Regions from separate parts of the Janthinobacterium glycogeni genome, predicted to be linked through region 1. Evidence: predicted binding sites of a transcription regulator. Region 1 holds the regulator's gene; each other region holds the start of a gene.
The links. The regulator sigma-54, encoded in region 1, starts transcription at its own class of promoters, with help from an activator protein. The targets are predictions, from matches to a motif close to TGGCANGNAANCTGCTTT.
Positions count from the first base shown of each region.

Region 2: a site for sigma-54 is predicted at 5,050-5,067, ahead of ACQ4W4_RS11645 (PEP-CTERM sorting domain-containing protein). Genes of this name have one in related genera too.
Region 3: a site for sigma-54 is predicted at 3,325-3,342, ahead of ACQ4W4_RS00435 (urease accessory protein UreD). Genes of this name have one in related genera too.

Region 1 covers NZ_JBNYXP010000008.1:133,709-141,464, reverse strand. Annotated here, with positions in the region: gene ACQ4W4_RS19485 (3-hydroxyisobutyryl-CoA hydrolase) at 1-777, opposite strand, end outside; gene hpf (ribosome hibernation-promoting factor, HPF/YfiA family) at 906-1,268, opposite strand; gene ACQ4W4_RS19475 (RNA polymerase factor sigma-54) at 1,338-2,816, opposite strand; gene lptB (LPS export ABC transporter ATP-binding protein) at 2,821-3,576, opposite strand; gene lptA (lipopolysaccharide transport periplasmic protein LptA) at 3,576-4,157, opposite strand; gene lptC (LPS export ABC transporter periplasmic protein LptC) at 4,183-4,794, opposite strand; gene ACQ4W4_RS19455 (KdsC family phosphatase) at 4,837-5,370, opposite strand; gene ACQ4W4_RS19450 (KpsF/GutQ family sugar-phosphate isomerase) at 5,370-6,404, opposite strand; gene ACQ4W4_RS19445 (cation:proton antiporter domain-containing protein) at 6,489-7,756, shown strand, end outside.
Region 2 covers NZ_JBNYXP010000004.1:159,366-167,121, forward strand. Annotated here, with positions in the region: gene ACQ4W4_RS11620 (EAL domain-containing protein) at 1-1,943, shown strand, start outside; gene ACQ4W4_RS11625 (phasin family protein) at 2,096-2,725, shown strand; gene ACQ4W4_RS11630 (TetR/AcrR family transcriptional regulator) at 2,864-3,535, shown strand; gene ACQ4W4_RS11635 (tetratricopeptide repeat protein) at 3,577-4,350, shown strand; gene ACQ4W4_RS11640 (LOG family protein) at 4,361-4,906, shown strand; gene ACQ4W4_RS11645 (PEP-CTERM sorting domain-containing protein) at 5,256-5,849, shown strand; gene ACQ4W4_RS11650 (YgjP-like metallopeptidase domain-containing protein) at 5,952-6,464, opposite strand; gene ACQ4W4_RS11655 (KGG domain-containing protein) at 6,642-7,025, opposite strand; gene ACQ4W4_RS11660 (phasin family protein) at 7,074-7,586, opposite strand.
Region 3 covers NZ_JBNYXP010000001.1:89,848-97,603, forward strand. Annotated here, with positions in the region: gene ureE (urease accessory protein UreE) at 1-21, opposite strand, end outside; gene ureC (urease subunit alpha) at 35-1,735, opposite strand; gene ACQ4W4_RS00425 (urease subunit beta) at 1,737-2,066, opposite strand; gene ACQ4W4_RS00430 (urease subunit gamma) at 2,097-2,399, opposite strand; gene ACQ4W4_RS00435 (urease accessory protein UreD) at 2,425-3,267, opposite strand; gene ACQ4W4_RS00440 (EAL domain-containing response regulator) at 3,425-5,635, opposite strand; gene ACQ4W4_RS00445 (sensor histidine kinase) at 5,811-7,756, opposite strand, start outside.

The sequences.
Region 1 (7,756 bases):
GCCATCGTCCTGCGCCAGCGAGGCCATGATGGCCGCCACCGAACCCGCGCTGAAATGGCGGTCCAGCGCCGCGCGCGCCGTGGCCAGGGCAGAAGCGCCCGCCTCGGCCTGAAACGGGGCCGCCAGCGCCTTGATGGCGACCGGCAAGGCCTCGCCCGGCGTCGACTCGAACAGGGCCAGCAGCGCCCCCATCTGCGCCTCGGGCAGGTAGACATCGGCCAGGCCCGTGTACAGGGCGTCGGCCGCGTTGATCGTCAAGCCCGTCAAGCCCAGGTAAAGGCCCAGCTGGCCTGCCAGGCGGGATAAAAAATAACTGCCGCCCACGTCGGGGAACAGGCCGATATTGACTTCCGGCATGGCCATGCGCGTGCGGCCCGTGACGATGCGCAGGCGGTTGCCGGGCCCCGCTTGCGCCACGCCCATGCCGCCGCCCATCACCACGCCATCCATCACAGCGATATACGGTTTCGGATAAAAATGGATCAAATGATTTAAAGCGTATTCTTCCGTAAAGAAATCTTCCAGCAGCGCGCTGCCCCCTTGCGGCGTGGCCAGGCCCGCATCGTAAAAGAAACGGATGTCGCCGCCGGCGCACAGGCCTTTCTCGCTGCTGGAGCGAATGATGACGGCGTCCACCTGCGGATCATCGCGCCAGGCCAGCAAGGCCGCGCTCAGGGCGCGCACCATCTCCAGCGACAGGGAATTCAAGGCTTTTGGACGGTCGAGCACGATGTGGCCCGTGCGGTGGCGGATGGAAATCTGGACGAGGTCGCTCATGGCAGGCAGGAAAGAAGTGAAAGTGCAAACATTCTAGCGCCTGCGCGGGGCACATTGCGTTTCGCTGGACGCAAAAAAGGGCGCAATGTGCGCCCTTAGTTGATCACAACTGCTGGAAGCGGGTGGCCTTAGACGGCGACGACGGCGTCTTCCTCGGAGTTGTCTGGCAGATGCTTGATCGCCTCTTTACCGTGCCCTTGCACTTTGGTTTTGTATTTCATCACTTGCCTATCGAGCTTGTCGATCAGGGTATCGATCGCGGCGTACAGGTCGTGCGCCAGGCTTTCCACATAGACGGTCTTGCCGCTCAAACGCAGGTTGACTTCGGCCTTTTGACGTTTTTCTTTCTCTTTGAGGTTATCCACGGTCAGAATCACGGCGATATCGATGACTTGATCGAAATGACGTTTCACGCGCTCCAGCTTCGTTTGTACGTATTCACGGATGGCTGGTGTCACTTCGAGATGATGTCCGCTGATGGTGAGATTCATACACACTCCTAAAGATGATCGGGTTCGTGCGGTCCATCGACTCCGGCCCGCAGAGGAACCGAAAAAAACTTACAAACACTTACGCAGGCTCACTGGCGGAATTTTTAACGCTTCCCGGTATTTGGCAACAGTACGTCGCGCAATCACCATGCCTTGTTCCCCCAGCATGTCCGCAATCTTACTGTCGGATAAAGGATTTTTAGGGTCTTCTGCTCCTGTCAGTTGCACGATCAATGCCCGTATCGCCGTCGATGACGCTTCGCCCCCCGCTTCGGTGGCGACGTGGCTACCAAAGAAATATTTCAACTCGAACATGCCGTGCGGGGTCAGCATGTACTTTTGAGTTGTTACCCGCGAGATAGTACTCTCGTGTAAACCCAGTGTATCAGCTATTTCACGGAGCACAAGGGGGCGCATGGCAACGGCCCCATGCGAGAAAAAGTTCTTTTGTCTTTCTACTATCGCCTGCGCCACACGCAGGATCGTGTCGAAGCGCTGGCGCATATTCTTGATCAGCCACTTGGCTTCCTGCAACTGTGCGCCCATGGCGCCTTCGCCCTTGCCCTGCTTGAGCAGGTTGGCGTACATGGCGTTCACGCGCAGGCGCGGCATGACGTCGTTGTTCAGGGTCACTTGCCAGCCATTGCGCGCGCGCTTGACGACGACGTCGGGCACCACGTAATCGGACACGTCCGAGGCGAACACGGCGCCCGGATGCGGATTGCACTGGCGAATCACCGTCTGCGCTTCGCGCAAGTCTTCATCGTCGCAGTCGAGGGCTTTTTTCAGCTTGTTGAAATCGCGCTGGGCAAACCAGGCCAGGTGCTTTTCCACGATGACGAGGGCCATGCGCCGCGTCACCATGGCGATGTGCGGCAAGCGCTTGATTTGCAGGGCCAGGCATTCGGATGCATTGCGCGCGCCCACGCCGGGCGGATCGAAACTTTGCAGCAGCGACAAGGCCGTGCGCATCTCGTCGGCATCGATTTCCAGCTCTTCCGGCAGGCGCGCCAGAATGTCGTCGAGCGACTCTTCCAGATAGCCATTATCATCGAGCGCGTCGATGATCAGCTCGACCAGCGCGCGGTCGCGCAATTCAAGCACCGTCACGCGCATCTGCTCCATCAGGTGTTCGCGCAGGGTGCAGTGATGGGCCTCCAGTTGCGGGCGGGAATCTTCGTCGTCGGGCGCCTTGCCCCGGCTCGCTTCGCTCCAGTCGCTGTCGCCGCCATCGGCGGCGGCCGGGCCCTCGCCCGCCTCGCCGTCAAAGGTTTCCACTTCGGCCGGCGCCGCGGGCGCCTCCTGGCCAGGCGGCTGGGGCGGCGCTTCGGCCGGCGCCGCCGTGGAGCTCAAAGCCCCGTCGGACAGCAGGCGCAGCGAACGGTCGAGCGGATCGTCTAGGCGCTCGAGCAAGGGATTGTCCGTCAGCAGTTGCTCGAGTTCCTGGTGCAATTCCAGCGTAGACAATTGCAACAGGCGTATCGATTGCTGCAACTGCGGCGTCAGTGCCAGGTGCTGCGAAGTGCGCAGCTGCAATGATTGTTTCATTGGCTTACATGCGGAAGTGTTCGCCCAGATAGACCCGGCGTACCGACTCGTTCGCGATGATGTCGTCGGGGCGTCCCGACGCCAGTACCGAGCCCTGGTTGATGATGTAGGCACGATCGCAAATACCCAGCGTCTCGCGCACATTATGATCGGTGATCAGCACGCCGATATTGCGCTCCTTCAAGAAGCGCACGATGCGCTGGATCTCGATCACGGCGATCGGATCGACGCCGGCAAACGGTTCGTCGAGCAGCACGAAACGGGGATCGGTGGCCAGGGCACGGGCGATTTCCACGCGGCGGCGCTCGCCGCCCGACAGGGACAGCGCCTGATTCTCGCGCAACTTTTCAATCTGCAAGTCGGCCAGCAGTTTATCCAGGCGTTCCTCGATCTCGGCCTTCTTCAAAGGACGGCCTTCGACGGTCTGGATTTCCAGTACGGCGCGGATATTGTCTTCCACCGTCAGCTTGCGGAACACGGACGCCTCCTGCGGCAGATACGACAGGCCCATCTGCGCGCGGCGGTGGATCGGCAGGCTGGAAATGTCCACGCCGCTGATGTCGATGCTGCCGCCGTCCGACGGCACCAGCCCGACGATCATGTAGAACGAGGTGGTCTTGCCGGCGCCGTTCGGGCCCAGCAGCCCCACCACTTCGCCGCATTCGACTTGCAGCGAGACATCATGCACGACTTGCCGCTTGCCATAGGTTTTTTGCAGTCCGCGAACGATCAGGGTGCTGCCGCAACGGGTATTGTCCATTATTTCGTTCCTGGCGCAGGCGTGGCCGGGGCTTTCTCCGCCGCGGGCGCCTTGGTCTTCGGCTGGATCACCATGCGCACGCTGCCGCCATCGGAGGTGCTGGTGCCGCTGTCGGAATTTTCCATCTTGAATACTTCCTTGCGGCTGTCATACGAGATGAAGGCGCCATTGGCCACGTCGGTCACTTTCGTGCCTTCCAGGCGCGTCAGCTTGGCTTTGGAAAACAGTTTCACCACTTCCGTCTTGTTGTCGTATTCAACACGCTCCGCTTCGCCTTCGACCCACAGGTCGCCGGCGCCATCGCGCTTCTGGCGGAAGGTGGCCAGCTTGCCGGGATCGGCCCAGAAGGTGATGAACTGGTAGCCTTGCGGGTCTTCCGTGATCAGGGCCCGGCCCGCCTTCATGGTCAGCGTGCCCTTGACCAGCACGACGTCGCCCGTCAGGGTACGAATCTGCTTGACGTCATCGACGTGACCGCTACGCGCCGTGATGACGGCTTCCTTCTCGGAATCGGCCTTCTCGGCATGCGCCACGCCCATGAGGGCCAGAGAAAATACGCTCAACAGCAAGATGTTCTTCATAGTATGGTTTCCTTGTTTCATTCTGTCATTTTGCCGCCGCGGCCGGGCGCGGTTTCGGCGGGAGGACCATGCGCAGCGCATTCTGCACTTCCACCACGCCAGTGGCGTTATTGGCCTTCATGCCGATACCATTGATGCGCGAGGCGCCCGTCAGGATATTGACAGGCACGTCCGTTTCCATTCGTTCTTCGTCCGGAAACACCGTCAGCGCTTCCGTCCTGACCGTCAGGTTCTGTGCCTTCGGACTGGCCACGCGGTCGATCACGACCTTGCGGTGCAGTTGCAGCCGGGTATTGTCCTGGTCGATATGCGCCAGTTCCGCATTCATGTTCAACGGCGGCATGCCGGGCGTAAGCTTGCGCACGAAGGGCTGGTCGATATCGGACGAATCGTCGGCCGGATAATGCGTGAGCTTGTTGCCCGATACGATATAGCTGGGCTTACCCGTCAAGTCCATGCGCACCAAGCTGAAATTGGTAATGAAATAGTCGGGCTCATCCAGATGCTTGCTGGCCCTGATGTCCTGGCCATTCTTGTTCATCACTTCAAGCAGCCAAAAGCTGGCCAGCGCGACGACGACCGCGCCCAGCAGGGTAAAAATCATGCGCCAGCGATGGGCGCCTCCTGGCTTACGCATAGGGTTTCACTCTTTCATAGGTCACTGGCGGCAAGGCGCACCTCACTCCAGGAACGGCGCCATGACGCGCGCATAGTTGTCCTGGGCGCGCAGCAGGAATTCGCAGATTTCGCGCACCGCGCCGCGGCCGCCGCCGGCCTGCGTCACATGGTGCGCCAGGCCCTGCGCTTCCGGACGCCCGCCCGGCACGCTGACGGCAAAGCCCACGCGGCGCAGGATGGGCGCATCGATGACGTCGTCGCCGATGTAGCCGCATTGCTCTTCCGTCAAGCCCGTCAGCGCCAGCAGTTCGCGAAACGGCGTCAGCTTGTCGTGACCGCCCTGGTGCACATGGGTAATGCCCAGGTCTTGCGCGCGGCGCGCCGTGATGGCCGAGCGGCGCGCGCTGATGATGGCCGTCTGCACACCCGATTCCTGCAGCAGCTTGATGCCCAGGCCATCATACACATTAAACGTTTTCATCATTTCGCCATCGGGGCCGAAATGCAGGCTGCCGTCGGTGAGCACGCCATCGACGTCAAAGATCATCAGTTTGACCTTGGCTGCGCGTGCCAGATTGTCCGCTACGCTATCCATCAGATCACCTTCGCTTGCGTCAGATCATGGATATGCAGGGCGCCCACCAGCTTGCCGTCGGCATCGACGACCAGCATCTGGTTAATGCGGAACTGTTCCATCACGGCCACGGCATCGACAGCCAGGCGTTCGGGCGCGATGCTGCGCGGCTGCGCATGCATGACGTCGCGGATCGCCACTTGCGTGAAATCCTGCACGCGCTCGAACATGCGGCGCAAGTCGCCATCCGTAAACACGCCCACGGGGCGGTCGTCCGCATCGACGACGGCCGTCATGCCCATGCCCTTCTTCGTCATTTCTTCCAGCGCCTGCAGCAAGGACGCCCCCACGGGCACCTTCGGCACCCGTTCGCCGCTGCGCATGACGTCATGCACGTGCGTCAGCAGGCGACGGCCCAGGGCGCCGCCCGGATGCGAACGGGCGAAATCTTCTTCCTTGAAGCCGCGCAAGTCGAGCAAGGCCACGGCGATCGCGTCGCCCAAGGCCAGGGTGACGGTGGTGCTGGCCGTCGGCGCCAGGTTCAGCGGACAGGCTTCTTTCTCAACAGAAATATCCAGGTGCACATCGGCCAACTGGGCCAGGCTCGAGTTCGGTTTACCCGTCATGGAAATCAGTACGCCGCCCATGCGCTTGACGACGGGCATGATGGCCATCAGTTCGGACGACTCGCCCGAGTAAGAGATGGCAATAAAAGCATCGTCCGAGGTGACCATGCCCAGGTCGCCATGGGCCGCTTCGGCCGGATGCACGAACAGGGCCGGCGTGCCGGTGGAAGCGAGGGTGGCGGCAATCTTGCGCGCGATATGGCCGGACTTGCCGATGCCCGAGACGACGACGCGCCCTTTGCATTGCAGCAACATCGCCACGGCGCGGCCCACGCTGTCGTCCGTGGCCAGGCGCGCGTGCAGCGCATTGATGGCGTCGGACTCGATCTGCAAGGTGGTGCGGGCCAGCGCGACGGCGCGCTCGGTGGTCGCTTGCATGTCAATTCGATCAAAAGCTTTCAGCATTGTTTTTTCATGGGTTACACTCATGCCCAAAGTATAAACGAATTAGGAAAGCAAAAAACTTGCCAGTCACAACAAACAACGATTTCCATTGACCGCACCGGGCAACCCATGTTTTCCTCGCTTGAACTGACCCTGATGTTACTCGGCAGCGCCGTGCTGGGCGTGGTCGCTTTCAGAATGTTGCATTTGCCGCCCATGCTCGGCTACCTGGCCGTCGGCATCGTCATCGGCCCCCATGCGCTGGGCCTGGCGGCGGAAAATGAAGCCAGCCACACCCTGGCCGAGTTCGGCGTCGTCTTCCTGATGTTTTCCATCGGGCTCGAGTTTTCTCTGCCCAAGTTCCTCGCCATGCGGCGCATCGTTTTCGGCCTTGGCATGGCGCAGGTGGTCACCACCATCATCGCCACCGTCGTCTTCGGCTGGTTCGTCGGGCGCTACCTGTCCGCCTACATCCACCTGAGCTGGCAAGCCGCGTTCGCCCTGGGCGGGGCGCTGGCCATGTCCTCGACGGCCATCGTCTCGAAAATGCTCACGGAGCGGCTGGAACTTGAAAGCGAACACGGCCGCAAGATTATCGGCATCCTGCTGTTCCAGGACCTGGCCGTCGTGCCCCTGCTGATCCTGATTCCCGCCCTCACCCGCGATTCGGACAACCTGGCCGAAACCCTGGCCTGGGCCGGCGGCAAGGCCCTGGTCGTGCTGATCCTGCTGCTGTTCCTCGGCCAGAAGATGGTGCGCGGCTGGCTGACCATCGTCGCCAAGCGACGCTCGCAGGAATTGTTCATGCTCAATCTGCTGCTGATCACGCTGGGCGCGGCCTGGATCACGGAGCGGGCGGGACTGTCGCTGGCCCTGGGCGCGTTTGTTGCCGGCATGCTCATTTCCGAAACGGAATTCAAGCACCAGGTGGAAGAGGATATCAAGCCCTTCCGCGACGTGCTGCTGGGCCTGTTCTTCATCACCGTCGGCATGCTGCTCAATATCCGCGTGGTGTTTGAGAACTGGTGGCTCGTCCTGCTGCTGCTGTGCGGCCCCGTGCTGCTGAAATTCGCCCTGATCGCGGGCCTGGCCCGGCTGTTCGGCTCCAGCAACGGCGTGGCCCTGCGCACGGGGCTGGGACTGGCGCAGGCGGGCGAGTTCGGCTTCGTGCTGCTGAATCTGGCCGGCGGCATCAAGCTGATGGACCCGTTCGTCGTGCAGGTGGTGCTGGCCTCGATGGTGCTGTCGATGCTGGTGGCGCCCTTCCTCATCGCCAAGTCCGACGCCATCGTCATGAAACTGGCCGCCAACGACTGGATGATGCAATCGCTGGCGCTGACGAAGATCGCCACGCGCACGATGGCGTCGCAGAAACACGTGCTGATCGCCGGCTTCGG
Region 2 (7,756 bases), on a different contig from region 1:
GCCGCGCGCACGAGGGCGAATCCCAGCTCGAAGAGCTGTACAACAAGCTGCTGGCCGGCGACCAGGGCGGCCCGATGACGGAACTGCAGCTGCAGCGCAAGGATGGCTCGCCGCTGTCGGTGGAAGTGCAGCGGCGCACCCTGCGCTCGGGGCAGAGCTGGATCCTGGTGGCCGTGGCGCGCGACATCACCGAGCGCAAGGATGCCGAACAGCGCCTGATGAAGCTGGCCCATTTCGATACCTTGACGGGCTTGCCGAACCGCAGCCAGTTTTTCGCCTCGCTGACCCATTCGCTGGCCCAGGCGGCCGAACACCAGTGGGCCGTGGCCGTGCTGTTCATGGATGTCGACCGCTTCAAGAATATCAACGATACCCTGGGCCACACCATCGGCGACGACCTGCTGCGCCAGTTTTCCAGCCGCCTCGTCGATTGCCTGCGCGTGCGCGACACCATCGGCCGCTTCGGCGGCGACGAATTCGCCGCCATCCTGCTGCTGCCCGAAGGCGCCCAGCATGCCGTGGGCGTGGTCGACAAGATCCGCGAGGCGATGCGCAAGCCCTTCGACTTGCAGGGCCACGAGGTGACGGTGACGGTCAGCATCGGCATTTCCGTGTTCCCCGAGGATGCGGTCGATGCGGATACCCTGATTCAATACGCCGACACGGCCATGTACCGCGCCAAGGAAGCGGGGCGCGACGCCTTCCGCTTCTTCACGGCGGAAATGAATGCGCAATCGATGGCGCGGCTGGACATGGAAAACGCCTTGCGGCGCGCCATCGACAACGAGGAATTCGTGCTGTTCTTCCAGCCCAAGGTGAACATCATCTCGGGGCGCATCAGCGGCGCCGAAGCCCTGATACGCTGGCGCCGTCCCGGCCAGGGCATGGGCTCGCCGGCCCTGTTCATCCCCCTGCTGGAAGAAACGGGTCTCATCGTACGCGTCGGCAACTGGGTGCTCGACGAGGCGTGCAAGAAGATCAGCGAGTGGGGCGCCAGCAGCATCGGCCCCGTGCACCTGTCGGTGAACGTGTCGGGCATCCAGTTCTTCGTCGGCGGCCTGGAAGAGGAAGTGCTCAAGGCCATCCGCAAGTACGATATCGCGCCCGACCTGCTGGAACTGGAGTTGACGGAAAGCTCGCTGATGTCGAATGCCGAGGAAACCATCTCCGTGCTGCGCAACCTGAAGGCGCTGGGCATCCAGATTTCCATCGATGATTTCGGCACCGGCTATTCCAGCCTGGCCTACCTGAAGCGCTTCCCCATCGACAAGCTGAAGATCGACATCGCCTTCGTGCGCGAAGTAACGAGCAATCCGGACGACGCGGCCATCGTGCTGGCCATCATCAGCATGGCGCACAGCATGAAACTGGACGTGATCGCCGAAGGCGTGGAAAACGATGCGCAGCTGGCTTATTTGCGGCGCCACGGCTGCGACGAGATGCAGGGCTATTATTTCAGCCGCCCCGTGCCGCAGGAAGAATTCGAGCAGATGCTGATGAAAGGCCAGCAGCTGCAGGCGCCGCAGGATGCGGACAGCGAAGAGCAGCAAACCTTGCTGATCGTCGACGACGATGTCTTCATGCTCGACGTGCTCAGCGACTTCCTGGCGCAGGACGGCTACCGCATCCTGACGGCGCAGACGGCGGCCGAGGGCTTCGACATCCTGGCGCGCCACAAGGTGCAGGTGATCCTGTGCGACCAGTGCATGCCGCTCATGAGCGGCACCGAATTCATGGAGCGGGTCAAGCACCTGTGCCCCGACACTTTCCGCATCATGCTGTCGGCCTTTGCCGACCTGACGCCCATCATGGCGGCCATCAACCGCGGCGCCGTCGACCGCTTCTACACCAAGCCGTGGAAAGGCGCCGTGCTGCGCGAGAATATCCGCGAAGGCTTCCGCCTGCACAAGCTGCTGCATGGCCCCGTGAAAGCGGCGGCTTAGGCGTTTGCTGCGCGCAAGCAGCCGGCCGCAGCGTGCGCTGGCGCACCGTGAGCAGCAGCTTTCCATCGAATTAGACTCCCGTCTCTAGTTTTGCTCTCTAGAATAAAAACATCCATGTAGTGGCATGGCCTTTCACATGACGGGAGCTGGCGATGGTAAAGAAATTGAAGGAACTGGCGGAAGACACGGAATTGGCAAGCGCCGTGCGCTCGTCCGCGCAGCAGATCTGGCAAGCGGGCCTGGGCGCCTTCGCCAAGGCGCAGGAAGAGGGCGGACGCGTGTTTTCCCGGCTGGTGAAGGAAGGCACGGAATTCCAGAAGCGCGCCGAAGACAAGGTGGCCGATGTCAGCGGCAGCGTCGGCAAACTGGCCGATGGCGTGGGCAAGCAGGCCAGCGGTTCCTGGGACAAGCTGGAACAGGTGTTTGAGGAGCGCGTGGCGCGCGCACTGGCCACCATCGGCGTGCCCATGCAAAACGATATCGCCGCGCTGCACGCCAGGATCAATGCCTTGAGCGTGCAGGTAGCGGCGCTGTCATCCAGGGCCGCTCCGGCGGTCAAGCCGAAGGCTGCGGCCCAGCCCGTGGTAAAGGCGGCGCCGAAAGCGGCACCGAAGGCGGCCGTCGTCAAGGCACCGGTCAAGACGACAGCCAAGACGCCCGCCAAGACGCCCGCCAAGACGCCCGCCAAGACGCCGGCCAAGGCGGCGCCGCGCACCGCGGTCAAGCCCGTGAGCAAGCCCGCCGCCAGGCCGGCGGCGAAGAAAAAAGCATCGCCGGCCTGAGCCGGTGCCGCATCTCTCCAGCCTGCGCGAGCAGGCTTTTTCTTGCCCTGGCTTTTCGTTGGCGCCCGGGGGCGGAGTGTTTCATTACAGCTATCTTAGGTGGTATGCTTGAGGCAGAACACAGAGAGATTGCCCGCCATGCTACAAAAAGCACCACGCCGTACCCGCGAACGCATCCTGGAGTTGTCGCTGCGCCTGTTCAATGAGTTTGGTGAGCCGAATATCACGACGACCGTGATTGCGGAAGAGATGAACATTTCGCCGGGAAACCTGTATTACCACTTCCGTAACAAGGACGACATCGTCAACTCGATCTTCGTCCAGTTCGAGGCGGAAATCGAACGCATCCTGACCGTGCCCGACGGGCGCCGCTCGAATATCGAGGATGTCTGGTTGTATCTGCACCTAATGTTCGAACTGATCTGGCGCTACCGCTTTTTCTATCGCGACCTCAACGATTTGTTGTCGCGCAACCGCAAGCTGGAATTGCACTTCAAACTGATCCTGGCGCACAAGATCAAGGTGGCCACGCAGCTGTGCGAAGATTTGCGCAGCGAACAGTCGCTCGAGGCGTCGGACATGGAAGTGGCCGCCATGGCGACGAATATGGTCGTCGTCGCCACCTACTGGCTGTCGTACGAATACGTGCGCAATCCGCGCAAGTACAGCGAGCAGCAATCGATGTCCGATGCGCTGGCGCGCGGCTGCTACCAGGTGCTGTCCCTGATCGGCCCCTATTTGCGCAATGAAACGCATTTGCTGTTTCGCAAACTGTCGGAAGAGTATGTGACCAAACTCAAGAACGACTGACGCTGCTGCTGGCGCCACGTCGTCCATCACTGGAGAGAGATATGGCTTGGAAACAATTCCCCTATCCGGACGAAGCATATGTCTACACGCCGCAGACCCTGGAAGCGGCCTGGGCGCGCCTGCATGCGGGCGATGTGGAACCGTTTCCCACGCACCCTGCGCTGGTGCAAGCCTGGCTGGCCTTCCATGCGGGCGACTTCGAGCGGGCCGTGAAGCTGGGCCTGGCTGTCGGCGTGCCCGGCTATGCGGTGGCGCACAAGGCCACCTGCATCTACGCCACGCACCTGGAAGGCAACGACAGCCAGAAACTCGACATGTACGAGGAGGTGGCCGAGCGCTGCGAGCGCCAGCAGAGCGAGCAGCCGGACAATCCGGCCGGCTACTACTGGCATGCCTACAGCCTGGGCCGCTACGCGCTCGGTACTTCCGTCGTCAAGGCCCTGGCGCAAGGCATGGGCGCGCGCGTGCGCAACAGCCTGGACCGCACGATGACGGTGGCGCCCATGCATGCGGAAGCGCATATCGCGTTTGGGATTTATCATACGGAAATTATCGACAAGGTCGGCGCCATGATAGGGGGGCTGACCTATGGCGCCAACAAGGAAGACGGCTACCAGCACTTCAAGACGGCGCTGGCCCTGACGCCATATTCGGCGCTGGCGCACAGCGAATATGCGCGCGCATTGAATATGCTCGATGGAAAGAAAAAGCTGGCGGAAGCGCTGGCCCTGTATGAAAAGGCGGCCGAGTGCATGGCACTGGACGCCAAGGAACGCCTCGAAGTCGAGGCGGCGATCGATGAATTGAAAGGGTAGGGATACTGTGATCAAGGCTTTATGTGTGTATTGTGGCGCCAACGCGGGCGTCTCGCCGGACTATGCCGTGGCGGCGCGCGAACTGGCGCGCGTGCTGGTGGCGGAAAATATCTCGCTCGTGTATGGCGGCGGCAAGGTGGGCCTGATGGGCGTGATCGCCGATGAAGTGCTGCGCCTGGGCGGCGAAGTGACGGGCGTGATTCCCACCCAGCTGGTGGAGCGCGAAGTGGGCCACATGGGCTTGACGCGCCAGTTCATCGTGAAGGACATGCATGAGCGCAAGGCGATGATGGCCAGCCTGTCCGACGCCTTCATCGCCATGCCGGGCGGCTATGGCACCCTGGAAGAACTGTTCGAGATGCTCACATGGGCCCAGCTGGGCTTGCATGCCAAGCCTATCGGCCTGCTCAATGTTGACCGTTTCTATGATGGCTTGATTGCTTTCGTGCAAAACGGCAAGGAGCAGGGTTTCATTCGCCCGCAGCACGCGGCGTTCCTCAATGCCGACGCCGATCCTGCCGCGCTGGTGCAGCGCCTGAAGGAGTGTGCGCCGTAACGCCGTTTTTGTCTGGCCGTGCTTCCGCCGTCAGGCAACTATTTTCCCTGTCGCTTGAAAGGGCCATGCAGTACGCACTGCATGGCTTTTTTATTTCCGCATGGGAAAATTGATCGGCCCTGATGAGTTAATTAATAAAAATATGGCAAAAAAATTGCAGTGAAGGCATGTTTTTTTGAAAATGAAGATGCTTTTTAGGTATGGCTGTGGTCTACTGACATGGTTCAAAAGTTAGGAATATCGGACACCGACGAGCGTTGTACAGACTCCCCAAAAAAGGTGCCGGTCCATTTCAAGTTGCCACAACCACGCTACTTCATCATCTCGAAAGGATGCTATTTTGAAACCTATGACCTTCTTGCGCGCGACCGCTGTCGCCGCCATCCTCGCCGCTGGCGGCGCCCACGCGCAAACCACCACGATCACTTTCGATCCGCTGGAACAACCCGGCCACTTCGCTTCCCTGTTCCCCTCCTATTCCGAAGGCGGCTACAATTTCGATAGCAGTTTCCTGGGTCTGTTGAGTTCGGCACATCAAAGCAGCTTCGCCTACGCCGGCTCGGCCGGCCTGGGGGCGACAGCGCTGTCGACAACGACCCTGTCGCGTGCCGACGGTGGCGCTTTCTCGCTGAGCTCGATCAGCCTGGCCGACTTCGTGAGCTTGCCGGGTTCCTTCGACGTCACGTTTGTCGGCCACCAGGTGGGTGGCGGCACGGTAACGCAAACCTTCAGCCTCAACGGCAGCCATACTTTCAGCAATTACAACTTCACGGGCTTCGACAATCTGCTGTCGGCATCGTGGAAAGAGGGCGCCTTCCGTACCTTCCAGGTCGACAATATCTCCGCCAGCGTGAGCGCCGTGCCGGAACCGGCCACCTACGGCATGCTGCTGGGCGGTTTGGGCCTGCTGGGCTTCATGCTTCGCCGCAAGAACGCCGCCTGAACCTGAACCTGAACCTGGCGCCGGCCACGCCGGCGCGCCAGTCGCCATGTAAAAAGCCGCCTGTTTTGCAGGCGGCTTTTTTACGCCATCCGGCGCCAGCCTTTACGACCACAGGCGCTGGCCTGCCAGGTCGAGCTGGGTCAGGTACAGGCGCACGTCGAATTCGTACTGGTGGTATTGCGGTTCCATATATGTGCACAGCTTGTAGAAGGCTTTGTCGTGCTGCTTTTCCTTGACGTGCGCCAGTTCGTGCACAGCGATCATGCGCAGGAATTCCAGCGGCACTTCCTTGAACATGGTCGCCACGCGGATTTCATGTTTTGCCTTGAGCTTGCCGCCCTGCACGCGCGAGATCGAGGTATGCAAGCCCAGCGCATGCTGGATCACATGGATCTTGCTGTCGAACGCCACCTTGTTGATCGGGTCGGCATTGCGCAGGAATTCATTCTTCAAGTCCTGCACATACTGATATAAAGCCTTGTCGTTGCGCACATCGTGCGCGTTCGGGTAGCGTTTTAACAACACTTCGCCCAGCTTGTCTTGCGCGATCAGTTGCTGCACTTGTGCCTGCGTTTGTTCGGAATAGGCGCTCAGGTATTTCAGGGATGGCTGCATGCGGGGAAGGGCGGGACGTGGCGCGGAGGTATCGGTAAGGCGAGAATGTACCATACCGCCGCGCCCTGCGCTGCGCCAGCCCCTGCACGGAGCCGCCAGGGCCGCCCTGTGCCTTCCCGCGCCAAGCCGCGCGTGGCCGGGCTAAGCCGCTCAGCCCGGCCAATCCCGCCAGCCCGGTCAGCCCTTGTCGTCTTCGTCCTTGCCGCCCTGCCGGCCGCTGCCGCCGCTGCGTCCCGCCGTGCTGCTGCGGTTTTCATTGGCGCGCTGGGCCGATTGCCGGCTTTCGCCGCCTTTCCTGCCGATTTCCGCCATGTGTTCGCGGTTGCGGCTGACGGCTTCACCGCCTTTCTGCCCGGCACGGCGTGCTTCTTCCGAGTCGAATTCATGCGCCGTGCCCTTTTGATGGGCTGCCTGGCCGCCCTTGCTGGCAATTTCGCGTTGCTGCTCCTCGTTCATGGCGGCGAAACCGCGCTTGGCCGGGCCTTTGGCGCTGCCCGATTCGCCGGCTTTCTGGCTGCTGCCAGCGCCTTTGCCCTGTTCATTACCTTGATTGCTAGCCATGTCGCTCTCCTTGCTGTCAAGTGGGGGTCAAGTGGTTTGTGCAGGCGCTCAATGCGCCTGATCGGATTGCCTGCCGGTATCGTGGCTGCGGCCCGCGCCGTCGCGGTGGCCCGTGGCGTGCATTTTTTCGATCATTTCACGCTGGCGCTGCGTGGCTTTTTCCGTTTCCTCGGCCGTCTTGCGCACCACTTCGTCAGCGAAGGCCACGGCCGTGCGGCTCGTTTCGGGCAGGTGGTTCTCTGCCGTGCGGTTCATCTCGACATTGGCGTTGGCGACGAGATTGCCGAGCTGCTGCTGGTATTGCTGCAGCTTGTTGCTGCTTGGCTGCAACTGGCTGGCGGCCAGCGACATGAACTCGCCCGTGTCGCGCGCGCCCAGCAGTTGCTGGCTGGCGTTGCTCCACTCCTGCAGCAAGTCTTGCGCCAGCCGCAGATGCAGCTCGCTCAATTGCTGCGCCGTATCGAACATCTTGCGCGATAGTTCCGTGGCGAAATTGCATTGGGCCTCGAGATGGGACTTCAGGGCCGGGCTGAGACTGGGAAACATACTGTTTGTGAACATGTTCTACCTCAATGAAAAGCTGATCCAGAAAACACCCGGCGCACCGGATGCGGCGTATGGTGAAACAAGCAAAGAGATAGACGCCGGATGGCGTGCCAGGTTCCACGCCAGTTACCGGTTTGGCGCGAGAATGGGGCTCGGCAGGCGCAAAAACGCGATGACCTTGTGTT
Region 3 (7,756 bases), on a different contig from region 1:
TTTGGTATGCAAAGTGAGCATGCTTGTCTCCCGCTTAAAATAGAAAATAGCGCTGCGCCATGGGCAGCACGGCGGCCGCCTCGCACACGAGCAGCTGGCCGTCGGCGCGCACGGCGTAGGTTTCCGGGTCCACTTCCATGTGCGGCGTGGCGCCGTTATGGATCATGTCCGCCTTGCGCAGGCCGCGCATGTTTTTCACGGCGATGAGGGATTTATTCAGTTTCAATTGATGCCCGATATCGAGGTCGTAGGCCGCCTGCGACACAAACGTAAACGACTTTTTCAGGCCGCCGCCGAAGGCGCCGAACATCATGCGGTAGTGCACGGGCTGCGGCGTGGGAATCGACGCGTTCGGGTCGCCCATCTGCGCGGCCGCGATCATGCCGCCCTTGAGTATCATCGACGGCTTGACGCCGAAGAAGGCGGGCTTCCACAGCACGATATCGGCGATCTTGCCCGCCTCGATGGAGCCGACCACGTGCGAAATCCCGTGCGTGATGGCCGGGTTGATCGTGTACTTGGCGATGTAGCGCTTGGCGCGGAAGTTGTCGCTGCGCGCCGTGTCGGGCGCCAGCGCTCCCCGCTGCACCTTCATCTTGTGCGCCGTCTGCCAGGTGCGCATGATCACCTCTCCGACGCGCCCCATCGCCTGCGAGTCGGACGACATCATCGAGATGGCGCCGATGTCGTGCAAGATATCTTCGGCGGCGATGGTTTCGCGGCGGATGCGCGACTCGGCGAACGCCACGTCTTCGGCAATCGCCGGATCCAGGTGGTGGCACACCATCAGCATGTCCAGGTGCTCGTCGAGCGTGTTGACGGTGAAGGGGCGCGTGGGGTTGGTCGACGAGGGCAGCACGTTGGACTGGCCCACGGCGGCGATGATGTCGGGCGCATGGCCGCCGCCCGCCCCTTCCGTGTGAAACGTGTGGATGGTGCGGTCCTTGAAGGCGGCCAGGGTGTGCTCGAGGAAGCCGCCTTCGTTGAGGGTATCGCTGTGCAGCGCCACCTGGATGTCCATGCGCTCGGCCACCGACAGGCAATTGTCGATGACGGCCGGCGTGCTGCCCCAGTCTTCGTGCAGTTTCAGGCCGATGGCGCCCGCGCGCACCTGCTCTTCCAGCGGCAGCGGCAAGCTGACGTTGCCTTTGCCCATGAAGCCCAGGTTCATCGGGAAGGCGTCGGCCGCCGCCAGCATGGCGTGCAAATGCCACGGCCCCGGCGTGCAGGTGGTGGCGGCCGTGCCCACGGCCGGCCCCGTGCCGCCGCCCAGCATGGTCGTCACGCCGCTCATCAGCGCTTCCTCGATCTGCTGCGGGCAGATGAAGTGGATGTGCGTATCGACGCCGCCGGCCGTGACGATCATGCCTTCGCCGGCGATGATCTCGGTGGCGCCGCCGATGGCCAAGGTCACGCCGGGCTGGATGTCGGGGTTGCCCGCCTTGCCGATGCCGAAAATCAGACCGTTTTTCAGGCCGATGTCGGCCTTCACGATGCCCCAGTGGTCGAGGATGACGGCATTCGTGATGACGGTGTCCATCACCTCGGCCGCGCAGCGCTGCGACTGGCCCATGCCGTCGCGGATCACCTTGCCGCCGCCGAATTTCACTTCCTCACCGTAGATCGCGTAGTCATGCTCGATCTCGATGAACAGTTCCGTGTCGGCCAGGCGGATGCGGTCGCCCTTGGTGGGGCCGAACATCTCGGCATACGCGCTGCGGGGAATGCTGGCCATCTCAATCCTTTCCCGGTGGTGTGTCCTGCAGTTCGCCCATCACTGCGCCGTTGAAACCGTAAACCTTGCGCTCGCCCGCCAGCGCCACCAGTTCCACCGTGCGCTGCTGGCCCGGCTCGAAGCGCACGGCGGTGCCGGCAGTGATGTTCAGCCGCATGCCGTAGGCGCGCCAGCGCTCGAAGGCCAATGCCGGATTGACTTCAAAAAAGTGAAAGTGCGAACCGACCTGGATCGGCCGGTCGCCCCGGTTGGCCACCACCACGGTGGCCGTGGCGCGCCCCGCGTTCAAGCTGATTTCGCCTTCTTCCAATTGGTATTCGCCTGGGATCATGAGGGGCTCCTGTCAATGTCGCTTGGTTGGTTACGGTATCGGGTGGTGCACGGTCACCAGCTTGCTGCCGTCAGGAAACGTCGCTTCCACCTGGATGTCGGGGATCATCTCGGCGATGCCGTCCATGACGTCGGCGCGCGAGAGTATCTTGGTGCCGTCCGACATCAGCTGCGCCACCGACTTGCCATCGCGCGCGCCTTCCATGATGGCGGCGCTGATCAGGGCCACCGCTTCCGGATAATTCAATTTCAAGCCGCGCGCGAGGCGCCGTTCGGCCAGCAGCGCGGCCGTAAAAATGAGCAGTTTGTCTTTTTCGCGGGGAGTCAGGTCCATGGTTTTCCTTGCGCTTCTTTCCTGATTAAGTGTTCCAGATGCGGGGCACGACGGCGTCGCGTCCCAGCATGGCGGGGCGCAGCAACTGCCATGCTGCCAGCATGATGCGGCGCGCCGCCTCGCTGTCGCCGCACAGCAGGCGCACCACCACCAGCGATTTCATGTGCGTGGCGCCAAACGCGGCGCCGGCCGGCACGGCGATCTCGCGCACGGCCGCCAGCACGGCGGGCGAAACTTGCGTGCCGACGGCGATCAGGGTGGCGCACACGGTGTGCCCACCCAATCCCAGCGGGCTGGCCATCAAGGCGCCGCCGGCGGCCAGCACGCCCTGCTCCCACCACAGCAGCTTGCCGCCGCGGCGGATCTGCACCTGCTGGCTGATGCTGCCCGTGTTAAAAATTTCGCCTGCGGCGCTGCGGCCCAGGCAAACGATGTCGCAGCCGATGTAGCCGGCATCCGCCGCCAGTTCCACCTCATGGCGCAGGCGTACGCAAGCCTGGTCGAAGAAAATGCTTTCCTGCGGCAGCCACTCGATCGCCGCACCGCTGCCCGCGCGCAGCGCGATGTGCTGGCCCGAGACATGGCCGTTGGCGCGGTACCACTTGGCGGCGCCCGGTGACGTGAGCAAGGCGTGCGCGCCCTCGCCCGCCGTGGCGTCGACGGCCAGCTGGTCGCCGCCCACCACGCCGCCGGGCGGATGGATGATGATGGCGTGGCAGACTGCATCGCCTTCCGGGTACAGGGGCTTTTGCACGCGCAGGGGACCGCTGTGCGCGCGCTCGACGAGGCGGCTGACGCCATCGTGCAGCGCAAAGCCCAGGCGCAGGTGCGCCTGCCAGGCGCCGTGTGCGCTCGCTGGTGTCGGCATGACTGGAGGATGGCTGCTGTCTGGCATGCGGGGCAATCGCGTAAATAAGCGATTACCTAAGCAGGATATGTGCCAGCGTCAGGTGACGGAACAATGAGAATCGTGCACCGCGCTGCAGCGGACGCACCGGCTTGGTGCATCGACCGCACCGCGGCGCTTATGCCCAGGCCATGGCCAGGGTGCGCCGTTCGCGCAGCAAGGCCGTAAACAGTGCGGCGCCCAGGGGGCGGCTGAAATAATAGCCCTGCATTTCATCGCAGCCGTGTTCCGTCAGGAAGGCGACCTGCTCGCGCGTTTCCACGCCTTCGGCGATGACGCGCATATCGAGGTTGTGCGCCAGCGAGATGACGGAGCGGGCGATGGCCGCGTCGCTGCTGCTGGTGGTGACGTCGTCGACGAAGGATTTGTCGATCTTCAGCACGTCGATGGGAAAGCGCTTTAGGTAACCGAGGCTGGAATAGCCGGTGCCGAAGTCGTCGAGCGAAATGCCCACGCCGATATCCTTCAGGCGCGTGAGGGCCGCCACGGCCTTGTCCGGGTCGCCCATCACCGTGCTTTCCGTGATCTCGATGCCGAGGCAGGCGGGCGCGATGCCGTACTTGCGCAGGGCCGCCTCGACGAAAGGCACGGTGCGGTCCTGCGCGAACTGCTTGCCGGACAGGTTGACGGCCACCTTGATGCTGCCCAGGCCCGCATCGTGCCACACGCGGATCTGCGCGCACACGCTTTCAAGCACCCATTCTCCGATAGCCGTGATCAAGCCGTATTCCTCCGCCAGCGCGATGAACAGGCCGGGAGGCACCTTGCCCAGCACCGGATTTTCCCAGCGCAGCAAGGCTTCCGCGCCCAGCAAGGCGCCCGTGCGCAGGCACATCTGGGGCTGGTAGTGCACTTCGAATTCGTCGCGGCCGATGGCGCCGCGCAGCTGCTGCTGCATGGCCAGGCGGGCGCGGATATCGCTGCCCATGCGCTCCGTGAAGAAGGCGTAATGGTCGCGCCCCATTTCCTTGGCGCGCACGAGGGCCGTGTCGGCGTGGCGCAGCACGTCGTCGAGGCTGTCGCCGTCGGCCGGGCACATGGCGATGCCGATGCTGGTGGTCAGCGCCAGGCGCTCGCCGTCAACACTCAATTCTTCGCGCAAGCCGGCCAGGATGGTTTGCGCCAGCCCCAGGGTGCGCCCCAGCAGGGCATCGTCCTGCAGCAGGATCTGGAATTCGTCGCCGCCCTGGCGCGCCACGGTATCGCCCTCGCGTACGCAGCCGGACAGGAAGCGCGCCACCACTTGCAGCGCCTTGTCGCCCACGGCCTGGCCGTGCGAATCGTTGATGTTCTTGAAGCGGTCCAGGTCCAGGCACATCAGCACCACCTGCTGGCTGTCGCGCACGGCGTTCGCGCGCGCCTGTTCGAAGCGTTCGCGCAGCAGCACGCGGTTCGGCAAACCCGTCAGCGCGTCATGGTAAGAGAGGAAGTCGATCAGATGCTGTTCGGCTTTGCGCTCGCTGATGTCGAGGAAGACGCCGATGTAGTTGACGACGGCGCCATCCGGGCCGTGCACGGTGGAGGCGCTGAGCAGGCAGGGATAGGTGTCGCCGCTCTTGCGCCGCGTCTGCACCTCGCCCGACCAGCAGCCGCTGCTGCGCAAGCCCTGGCGCAGGGCCTGCAGCACCGCTTCGCCCGTGTGTTCGGCGTGCAGACGCAGGATGTCCGTGCCCACCACTTCCTGCGCCGCGTAGCCGGTGATGCGCGTAAAGGCGGGATTGGCCGTGACGATGACGCCGGCGGGATCGGTGATCAGGATGGCGTCCTGGGTCGCTTCGAAGACCTGGCCCGACAGGCGCAGCAATTCCTCATTCGCGCGGCGGATCTGCACTTCGCGCGCCAGGGTGCTGGCCACCTGCTCCAGTTCGGCCGTGCGTTCGGCCACGCGCCGTTCCAGGTTGGCGCGCTCCTGCGCCAGCTGCAGCTGCGCCCGCGCCAGGCGCACGTGGGCGTCGGTGCGGGCCAGGATTTCCTCGGCCTGGAAGGGCTTGGCGATGAAATCGACGGCGCCCAGCGCAAAGCCGCGCACCTTGTCGTCCGTATCGTACTGGGCCGACAGGAAGATCACCGGCACCTGGCGCAGGGACGGTATCTCCTTCAGGCGGCGGCATACTTCAAAGCCGTCGAGGCCCGGCATGCGCACGTCGAGCAGGATCAGCTCCGGCGGGCGCGCCTGGGCTGTCCACAGGGCCAGCTCGCCGTTCGGCGCCTGGCGCACCGCGTAGCCGGCGCCGCCCAGCAAATCGCTCAACAGCTTCAGCGAAGCCGGCGTATCTTCAACGATCAGTACTTCGCCCTTAGCATTCACTTCGGAAAAATCGCGGTGCATGTAGCAGTTCTCTCAGCTTTGGATGAGGCGCGGCGGTCCGTTGCCACGCTGGACAAGACATTTTCTTTGCGATGAACTACGTACTATCATCATAATCTTTATTGCAATTCAGCACCATCCATCGGCCCCACTTAGTCCGTCTTTTCAGCGAAACCGATGTTGTCAGCCCACACTTTTACGTGTGCGTCAGCACTCCCTCATTCTCCAGCAAGCCGCACAGCTGGCGGTACTGATGCTGGTCGAGCATGGCCTGCAGCGGCGCCTGCAGCGGCGCCGCCGCCGCTGGCAAGGCCGCCAGCAGCAGGGCCACCCTGGCCAGGTTCAATTCGCGCAGCGCCACCAGCAAGGCGGCGCGTTCCTCCCCTGTCAGCAGCAGCAAGTCTTGCGCCCGCAGTGCCGGCAACGCCTCGGGCACGGGCGCCACGGGCAGCGGCATGGTCGCCTGCACGGGCGCCTCGGCCGCCTGCGCGGGTATGCTGAAGCGGAAGGTGGCGCCCTGCCCCGGCTTGGACTCCAGCGTCAGTTCGCCGTTCATCAGCTGCACGAATTCGCGCGAGATGGCCAGGCCCAGGCCCGTGCCATCCCTCGGTCCCGCGCTGTCGGCCTGCACGAAGGGCTCGAAAATGCGCTGCTGGTCCTCCGGGGCGATGCCGATGCCCGTGTCGCTGACGGCGAATGACAGCAGCCATTGATCGCCATCGCGCCGCTCGCCGCGCACGCGCAGGGTGACTTCGCCGCCGCCGGCGAACTTGACGGCGTTCGACATCAGGTTCAGCAGCACCTGGCGCAAGCGCGTCGCATCGAGCAGCACGGCCGCCGGCAGGTCCGCGCAATCGAGGCGCAGGACCAGCCCCTGCTGCTCGGCGCGCATGCCCAGCATGTCCATCACTTCCTGCAGCAGCGGCGCCAGCGCCACCACGACCGTCTGCGCCTGCAGGCGCCCCGCCTCGCCCTTCGACAGTTCGAGGATTTCATTGATCAGGGTGAGCAAATGGTTGCCGGAGCGGTGGATGATGGCCAGGTTGCGCTTCTCATTGTCCTGCATGTTCGGCGAGGCGGCCATCAGGCGCGAAAAGCCGATCACGGAATTGAGGGGCGTGCGCAGCTCATGGCTCATGTTCGCCAGGAAGGTGCTCTTGGCGCGGTTCGCCGCCTGCGCCTGGCTGACGGCGACCGACAGGGCGCTCGTGCGCTCGGCCACCAGCTCTTCCAGGTGATGGCGGTGGCGCAGCAGTTCCAGTTCCGCCTCGCGGTGCGCGGTGATGTCGTAGTTCGAACCCACCAGGCGCATGGGGCGCCCCTGGCCGTCGCGGAAGATCACGGCGTCGGCCTTGATGTAGCGGATGGTGCCGTCGGGCCACAGGATGCGGTACTCGTGCGTGAACGCCTGCCCGGCGCCCAGCGCGGCGCGCAGGGCCTCCTTGACGGCAGGCACGTCGTCCGGCATCAGCGCCGCGCGCCAGATCGCCTCGGGCGCCACGCCGCCGCCAGGATCGGCCTTGAACTGCGCATACATCTGCTCATCCCACTGCAATGCATCGCGGCTGACGTTCCAGTCCCAGATGCCGATGCTGGCCGCGCCGGTGGCCATCTGCACGCGCTCTTCGCTGCGCTGCAGGGCGCGGTAGCGGCTGTCGAGCAGCGCCACCATGTCGCGGATGGAACGGTACAAGGTGCGCAGCTCGCCCAGGAACCACGCTTCCGGCGGCGTGCCGGACGCTTCGCCCTGCCCCGCCTGGATGCCGGCCGCATACTGGCCGATCGCCTTCAGGGGTTTGAGCATCAGCCACCACATGAGCAGCCAGATGCTGGCCACGAGGATCACGTCGAGCGCCACGATCATGGCGCCGATGCCCAGCGCGCGCTGGCGCAGCTGCGCGTGCAGCAGGGCCGGCGTCGCATACACGGCCACACTGCCGATGACCTGTCCGCCCATCGTCACGGGGCGCCGCTGCACCAGCCAGCCCGGCTCCGCGGACAGCGAAGAAAAGCTGCCGATGGCGCCGGACGCAGTGCGGCGCAGGACCAGCGCTTCCTTGCCGATGCCCGGCGTGAGGGAACTGGCCACCAGGTCGCGCTTGCCCAGCATGCTGCGCATGATGGCCTGCATCTGCTTTTCAT